One region of the Paenibacillus borealis genome, then DNA from elsewhere that is predicted to be linked to it. Evidence: a T-box and tRNA genes for the amino acid it is inferred to sense, from the RefSeq annotation. Region 1 holds a T-box; the other holds one or more tRNA genes.
The links. A T-box is a leader RNA that pairs with one kind of tRNA and senses whether it is charged. The one in region 1 lies ahead of pheS (phenylalanine--tRNA ligase subunit alpha), so its partner is inferred to be a tRNA-Phe.
Positions count from the first base shown of each region.

Region 1 (4,235 bases):
TAGGATGGAATCTCAGTCATATAGTAGAGCGTCTTCTTCTCCTGAGGCTGAATCCTGTATTCGGAGCTGCTGTCATCCAGCGTAAGTGTGAAGGTAGAGCCGCCCGAGGATTTCAGGTACAGGCTGTAGCCTGGGTCTGTGAGTACTTTGGTGCCCATATTCGTTATACTGAGTCCAACCTTGGCGTAGACCTTGCCGTTATATTTGTAGATTTGTGCAGACTCAGCTTTGGTGTTGACCGGAATGCTGCCGAGTTCAATTTTGCGGGTCTCACCGGTAAGGGAGGACAGCGAGTAATTAGATGGAATGGTGAAAGTACCGATGCGCTGTTCGTAATTGGCGGCACTGAAGTTCCAGCCGTACATGTTGATTTTGAGCCCTTTGGCCGAGGCGGCTGTTCCGATATTCGCATAATATGTAATGCTGGTGCTCTGCTTAGCAGCGATCTTTTTAACAGCACTGTCTGCGCTGACCGGGATTCCCTTAATGATGCTTCCTCCGGCAGTCACGATTTTGGAGAAATAATTGACCATGTTGACGCTGCTGCTTGCATTGTTAGTATAGGTAAGTGTATAAGTAAGAATATTTCCGCCGGTTTGGCTCTGAATGCCTACATTGCCCAGCTTCACACTAAGCGTAGTGCCGAGCTTGATTGCGCTGATGCCTGTGAGTGTGGAAATTTCCGTTACTGTGGCAGCTGATTTGGCAGTGGTTGTACTGGCTGTGGCAGCAAAAGCCGTGGTTCCCGCGATCCCCGCGATTTGACTTGCAGCAAATGTACTGAGTAACAGCAGAACAAATGCTTTTCTTCGTTTAAGCATGAATTTCCCTCCCTGTATAAAAGCCGATACTATCCTAAAGCCGCCCTGTTCTAATGAGGACAGCCAGGCTTATCTCAAAAGGGAAAATATCAAAATTGGCTGAACGTTCGCTGAAAAAAGACCCCTTAAACCGCGCTGAAGCTTAAAGGAAGCTTAAAAGAAGATAAAAATTAACCTAAAATTATGCAACTTGTCAAAATCGCTGTTTTTGCATATAATAAATAGACATATCTTCTGAACTGGAAGATCGAGTATATTTGACACAATCCGCATAAATGCATTGAAGGAGAAAAGTACGCAGTGCCTGGCTTACAGGGAGGAAGCGCCGCAGATTGAGAGCGTTTCTAAGAGAGCAGAGCTGCCGAAGTTCACTCCGGAGCAGTTCCCTGAATTCCATTCAAGGCTTCCTTGAGGGACACAGTAGGGGATACCGGCCGCAGACCGTTATTTCTGTTAAAGTGAGACAGGTCTCCGCCGGTCCGAAAGAGGGAATATTGCTCTTAAGGGAAGCGTCGCAGCCGTCTAACAAGGGTGGTACCACGGTCTTTTCGTCCCTTTACCGGGAGGAAAGGCCTTTTTTTGTTGACAATACGAGATTTAAGGGGGCAGTACAAGGCATGAAAGAGAAATTGGAAGCATTGAAGGCCGAGGCATTGGCTAAGCTGCAGGAGGTCACCGATCCGCAGATTCTGAATGATTTGCGCGTCAAATACCTTGGCAAAAAAGGTGAGCTTACAGAGGTTCTGCGCGGTATGGGCGGACTCAGCGCGGAAGAACGTCCGGTGATCGGCCAAGTGGCCAATCTGGTTCGCAGTGCCATTGAAGAGGTAATCGGCACAAAGCAGGAGATCTTCCAGCAGCAGGAGACACAGAACCGACTGAATGCGGAGAAGGTCGATGTGTCGCTGCCGGGCCGCGGCCTGCCGCAAGGCGGAATTCATCCGCTGAACCGCGTAATTCAGGAGATTGAGGATATTTTCATCGGCATGGGCTACCAGATTGCAGAAGGTCCGGAGGTGGAGACAGACTACTATAACTTCGAGGCTCTGAATCTGCCGAAGAACCATCCGGCCCGCGATATGCAGGATTCCTTCTATTTAACGGAGGATCTTCTGATGCGCACACAGACTTCTCCGGTGCAGATCCGTACCATGCAGGCCATGAAGGGCGAAACTCCGGTCAAAATCATCTGTCCGGGCAAAGTATTCCGCCGCGATGACGACGATGCGACCCACTCTTTCCAGTTCCATCAGATTGAAGGTCTGGTTATCGGCCGCAATATCCGCATGAGCGACCTGAAGGGCACCCTGCAGCAGTTCATGAAGGAGATGTTCGGTCCTACGGCAGGCATCCGCCTGCGTCCAAGCTTCTTCCCGTTCACCGAGCCGAGTGTTGAGGTAGATGTAAGCTGCTTCAAATGCGGCGGCGAAGGCTGCCGTCTCTGCAAGCAGAGCGGCTGGCTGGAAATTCTCGGCGCCGGTATGGTTCACCCGAATGTGCTGCGGATGGGCGGATACGACCCTGAGATCTACAGCGGCTTCGCTTTCGGCGTAGGCGCCGAGCGGATCGCAATGCTGAAGTACGGCATCGACGACATCCGCTACTTCTACACCAATGATATGGGTTTTGTGAAGCAGTTCAAGGGAATTTAGAGATTTGGCGGGTGTGCGGGGTGAGCGGGGCAGAAATGGCTGCTGTGGATTTTGATTTACTGTTTCAATTAACTGTTAACAATGAACCGGAGAGGAATTTTGGAACTGTAGGAGCGTCAGCGTCCGCCTTTGTATTTGGATTTCTACCGCGAAGAGCGGTTTGAATCAGGAAATCCAAATACAACAGCGGCCGGAAGTCCAAATATTCCTTGCAGGGGCACTAATAACAGAGAGTTTTGAAGCGGGAAGGAAAGATCGCACAACGGCTTACTGGCAAGCGCGTCAAGCACAGACGGCATGGAGATAAATACATCTGAAACAAAAGGAAGTGTGCCATAATGAAAGTATCAACCGCCTGGCTCTCTGATTATATATCGCTGGACGGAGTGACCGCTGATGAGCTCGCGGACAAAATCACTACCGCCGGCATTGAGATTGACGGAGTCGAACGCCGAAACAAAGGAATTTCCGGGATTGTAACCGGCTATGTGAAATCCAAAGAAAAACATCCGGATGCAGATAAGCTGAATATTTGTATCGTAGATGCGGGACAGGGAGAGGATCTGCAGATCGTCTGCGGAGCCAAGAATGTCGCTGCCGGCCAAAAGGTTCCGGTCGCACTGGTAGGCGCTAAGCTGCCTGGACTGGAAATCAAGAAAGCCAAGCTGCGCGGCGTATTGTCGCAGGGAATGATCTGCTCGGCCAAAGAGCTGGGGCTGAACGACAAGCTGCTGCCCAAAGAGCTGCAGGAAGGCATTCTCGTATTGCCTGGGAATACAGAAGTCGGCCAGGATATCCTCAAGGTGCTTGGCCTGAACGATGAGATCCTGGATTTCGACCTGACCCCTAACCGCTCCGACTGTCTGAGCATGATCGGTGCTGCTTATGAAGTGAGTGCAATTCTGGGACGTGAACTGCAGCTGGCTGATCCGGCAGCTGAGCTTGTGGAAGCAGGCGGACGGGCATCGGATTCCATCACTGTTAATATTGAGAATGAAGAATACTGCAGTCATTATGCAGTGCGTTATATTGCCGGAGTGAAGACTGCTCCATCCCCGCTGTGGATTCAGAACCGCCTGATGGCGGCCGGGGTACGACCGATCAACAACATCGTTGACATTACCAACTACGTGATGCTGGAATACGGACAGCCGCTGCATGCGTTTGACGGCGGACAGCTGGAAGGCGGTACTATTGGCGTGCGCTTCGCCCGTGAAGGCGAGCTGCTGACTACACTTGACGGCCAGGAGCGCAAGCTGGAGCCGCAGATGCTGGTCATTGCTGACGGGTCAGGGGCTATCGGCCTGGCTGGGGTAATGGGCGGGTTGTCAACAGAGGTTACAGCAAATACTGTCAATATCGTACTGGAATCCGCCAAATTCGACGGCGGAACCGTACGCAAGACCTCGCGTCAGCTGGGTCTGCGTTCTGAAGCTTCCCAGCGTTTCGAGAAGGAAGTAGATCCGAGTGCCGTGATTCCTGCACTTAACCGTGCAGCTGCACTGATCGCCCGCTATGCCGGTGGCTCCGTGCATGAAGGCATTGTGCAGGCAGGCAGTGCCTCTGTCGGGGAGAAAGTGCTGACCCTGTCACTGGAGAAGCTGAATCAATTCCTGGGTACCGAGCTGTCTTTGCTGGAAGTGAAGACCTTGTTCGGCCGTCTGCACTTCAAGTGCGGTGATGCTGCCCAGGGAATCGTCGAAGTTCAGGTTCCCACGCGGCGCGGCGACATCAGCTATGATGTGGATCTCATTGAAGAGAT
Region 1 is NZ_CP009285.1:2,358,888-2,363,122, forward strand. It holds gene PBOR_RS09830 (hypothetical protein) at 1-821, opposite strand, end outside; T-box leader at 1,093-1,380, shown strand; gene pheS (phenylalanine--tRNA ligase subunit alpha) at 1,439-2,473, shown strand; gene pheT (phenylalanine--tRNA ligase subunit beta) at 2,812-4,235, shown strand, end outside.

Region 2 (4,235 bases), 2.2 Mb from region 1:
CTGCTTCGCGCACTTTCTTGTCGATTTCTTCTTTCTTCACTTTACGCAGTTTCAGACCGAAAGCCATGTTCTGATACACGCTCATATGCGGGTACAGGGCGTAGGATTGGAATACCATCGCGATATCGCGGTCTTTAGGAGCCACGTCATTCACTACACGGTCGCCAATGTACATTTTACCTTCGGAGATTTCTTCAAGACCTGCGATCATACGCAGTGTTGTGGATTTACCGCAACCGGAAGGACCAACCAGTACGAGAAATTCCTTATCTTTAATATCAAGATTGATATCGATTACTGTCGCTTTATCGGAACCCGGGTATTTTTTGAAAATATGCTCTAAACGTACGCCTGCCATTGTATTTCCCCCTCGAGTCAATTATTGGATTAGAAAATCAAACGCTTTCTTGTACACTTATCTTACCCCAGACCTGGCCTCCTGGCTATTTGCAAGGTTCACAAAAATCCTATTTTCTTTTCGTCACTTTATACAATAACATGGCTAACTTCACAATTGCAGCATCCCCGAAGCTGCGGACGTCGGCTCCCGTCTCCTGCTTGATCTTGTCAAGTCTGTACAGCAGCGTGTTCCGGTGGATATACAGCTTCTTCGCAGTCTCACTGACATTGCAGTCCATTTCAAAGAATGTCTCCAAAGTCAGCAGCATTTCTTTATCCGCCAGCACAGCCGTATAATCACCGATCTGACCCAGCAGCTGTCTGCGGCGGTCATCAGGGATACTGTTCACCAGACGCTCCATATGAAGCTCCCATGGCAGATGGATATAATCGCCTACCTGGAAGATCCGGCCCAGAATAATCGTTTCACGCAGCAGAGCCACGGAACCTGTCAGCCCTTTAACCGGGATGATAGCCGGAGAAACCGCCAGATGGAAGACCCCAACCCATTCACTGGCAATCAGTTCATGCAGTCCCATAGAGGTCTGAGACAGCAGATCCTCTGCACTTTCTTCCTCATCTTCCTTATCATCTCCGCCGGTGAGCAGTTCCTTACGGGCTAAAATTAACCATTCTTTATCCTGCAGGGGAATTAACAGAACTTCATTCTCAAAATAACTGCGCAGCAGCTTCATTAACGAACGGTACGTCATCTGAGGATTATGGACATTCTCACTAACCAGCAAAAAAGGAATCATATCCCCGAACAGCCGGCCTTTCAGCGTAATATCATCCGGAATCTCCGTATCATCCTTCTCTTGCTCGAGCTGTGCGTTCAGCCAGCTGCTGAGCTGACGGGCTTCCATCTCGCCCTCTTCCTTAAGTCCGGTAGCCTTGAGGGCAACCGCGAAGTTCCGGCCGGCATAATCGACCAGCTGCAACTCCAATGGTGACAGCCCTTCTGTCTCCACCCACACCGCGGTTATACGTCCGTCATTGTCATAAAGAGGAATCCATAGATATCCCTCATGAATTACCGCTTGCTCCTGCTCCGTGCCCATGCCAAAAAGAGAAGCTGAATGCTGCCTCCCGAGCTGCTTGATTCCGGTTCTCTTTCCGGTGAGTTGCTCCAATTTTTGACGCAGAACCTCGCTATCCATCGTCACCATTCTCCACCACTTTTGCTCTTTTCGCCTATTTTATCATATTTTGCTACAACATGCGGAATAGCTCTCCTGAACCCTAAGTGACAATTGGCTTTGTTTATCCACAATCTATTTTTCCGCAAAACGTTTCTTGGCTGGAGGAAAGACTACCGGACTCATTTTCTTCAGAACCTTATGCATCCAGATCCCGGCAATTGCTCCTTCACCCATAGCCACCGTCGCCTGCTCCGCATGAACGGCAACATCTCCCGCCACCCATACATGCTCTATATTAGTCATTAATGAACGTTTATTAGCCTCTACATGCTTGTTCTTATGAAGCGTCACTCCCAGCTGTGCAGCAAGCTCCGAATGCACTGGATTCTGGCCAAAAGCAATGAACCCGCGCTCTGCCGGCAGCACTTCGCCGCTCTCCAGGACTACCGCCTCAATTCTTCCGTTCTCTTCCTCGATGTGGGCTACTGGTTCTTCGATATACTGTATATCCTCATCATTCAGCCGAATACGATTCTCCGCCGACACGGGGGTGCGCTCATGATTAATGTACGTCAGATCACCCGTGCGTTCCCGCAAAACAAAAGCCATATTAGCACCTACATCGCCAGAGCCCATCAATACGGTCTGCCGGTTCTGAATCTCAAAGCCATCGCAGTCCGGGCACACATATATTGTTTTGCCAAGAGTAGGTAATAAGCCGGGCAGCTCAGGAAAGCGGTCCATTACTCCTGTAGCAAGAAGCAGAACCCTGCATATATACTGCTGTCCCCCGGCTCCATGAAGTATGAATAATTCATCCGGTTTCTCTGCCTTAACTATTCTATCCTTCTGAAACTCTACACCTGCTCTTTCCGCCTGAAGTCTCCCCCTGGCCCGCAGCTCTTCACCCGGCACACCATCAGGCCAGCCCAATATATTATGATAGCTCCGGCATAAACTGGATCTTCCGCCTCCAGCATCAATTACAAGCACCTGATGGGCTGAGTACCGCCCCAACTGAATAGCCGCCTGAAGCCCGGCAAAACCGCCGCCGACTATAATCGCATCATAGATCAATTGTCATTCCCTCATTTCTGCAGCATTATAGACTTATAATTAAACGAGGAGAGAGGTTTTAAACGAGTTCCGGGTAATTTGCGTGTTTTTTATTATTCCATACCTCCAGAAAACATAAAAAAAGCCATCACTTTAAAGTGATGACTTCTTGATTGGGATGAGCCATGAAGGACTCGAACCTTCGACACCCTGATTAAAAGTCAGGTGCTCTACCAACTGAGCTAATGGCTCATAAAAAGGGATGGAGGCTGATGGATTCGAACCACCGAACACGTACGTGAGCAGATTTACAGTCTGATGCGTTTGGCCACTTCGCTAAGCCTCCATATATGGTGGCGCGGGAGGGAATCGAACCCCCGACACAAGGATTTTCAGTCCTTTGCTCTACCGACTGAGCTACCGAGCCATAAAAAAAGCCTTAAAACAAAAAAAATGGCGGAACCGACGGGATTCGAACCCGCGATCTCCTGCGTGACAGGCAGGCATGTTAGGCCAACTACACCACGGTTCCACAATTTAATGTAAAAAATGGTGCCGGCGAGAGGACTTGAACCCCCAACCTACTGATTACAAGTCAGTTGCTCTACCAGTTGAGCTACACCGGCACGGTGTAAGGTGGATCTAAGATTTAAAAATGGTGGAGGCTGAGGGGTTCGAACCCCCGACCCTCTGCTTGTAAGGCAGATGCTCTCCCAGCTGAGCTAAGCCTCCGGGTATGTATGGTAGCGGCAGAGGGGATCGAACCCCCGACCTCACGGGTATGAACCGTACGCTCTAGCCAGCTGAGCTACGCCGCCACACTACAAGTATTGGATTTATAATGGCGGAGAGAGAGGGATTCGAACCCTCGCACCGCTTACGCAGTCTAACCCCTTAGCAGAGGGTCCCCTTATAGCCACTTGGGTATCTCTCCAAATAAATGGTAGCCATGTAAATCCGCACAGGAAATTGATTCCTGAAAACTGAATCCGAAACGAATCTGCGTGTTAGAATTGTTGGATAAGCCCTCGACCGATTAGTATTGGTCAGCTCCATGCATTGCTGCACTTCCACCTCCAACCTATCTACCTCGTCGTCTTCAAGGGGTCTTACTAATTGGGAAATCTCATCTTGAGGGGGGCTTCACGCTTAGATGCTTTCAGCGCTTATCCCGTCCGTACGTAGCTACTCAGCCATGCTCCTGGCGGAACAACTGATGCACCAGCGGTACGTCCATCCCGGTCCTCTCGTACTAAGGACAGCTCCTCTCAAATTTCCTGCGCCCACGACAGATAGGGACCGAACTGTCTCACGACGTTCTGAACCCAGCTCGCGTACCGCTTTAATGGGCGAACAGCCCAACCCTTGGGACCTACTTCAGCCCCAGGATGCGATGAGCCGACATCGAGGTGCCAAACCTCCCCGTCGATGTGGACTCTTGGGGGAGATAAGCCTGTTATCCCCAGGGTAGCTTTTATCCGTTGAGCGATGGCCCTTCCATGCGGTACCACCGGATCACTAAGTCCGACTTTCGTCCCTGCTCGACTTGTAGGTCTCGCAGTCAAGCTCCCTTATGCCTTTGCACTCTGCGAATGATTTCCAACCATTCTGAGGGAACCTTTGAACGCCTCCGTTACT
Region 2 is NZ_CP009285.1:136,532-140,766, reverse strand. It holds gene PBOR_RS00705 (ABC transporter ATP-binding protein) at 1-358, opposite strand, end outside; gene PBOR_RS00700 (PucR family transcriptional regulator) at 468-1,559, opposite strand; gene PBOR_RS00695 (NAD(P)/FAD-dependent oxidoreductase) at 1,674-2,618, opposite strand; tRNA gene PBOR_RS00690 (tRNA-Lys) at 2,777-2,849, opposite strand; tRNA gene PBOR_RS00685 (tRNA-Tyr) at 2,861-2,943, opposite strand; tRNA gene PBOR_RS00680 (tRNA-Phe) at 2,949-3,024, opposite strand; tRNA gene PBOR_RS00675 (tRNA-Asp) at 3,052-3,129, opposite strand; tRNA gene PBOR_RS00670 (tRNA-Thr) at 3,148-3,223, opposite strand; tRNA gene PBOR_RS00665 (tRNA-Val) at 3,254-3,329, opposite strand; tRNA gene PBOR_RS00660 (tRNA-Met) at 3,339-3,415, opposite strand; tRNA gene PBOR_RS00655 (tRNA-Ser) at 3,440-3,531, opposite strand; rRNA gene PBOR_RS00650 (23S ribosomal RNA) at 3,614-4,235, opposite strand, start outside.
Region 2: it has a tRNA-Phe gene. The T-box ahead of pheS (phenylalanine--tRNA ligase subunit alpha) is inferred to sense a tRNA for this amino acid. The anticodon was not compared.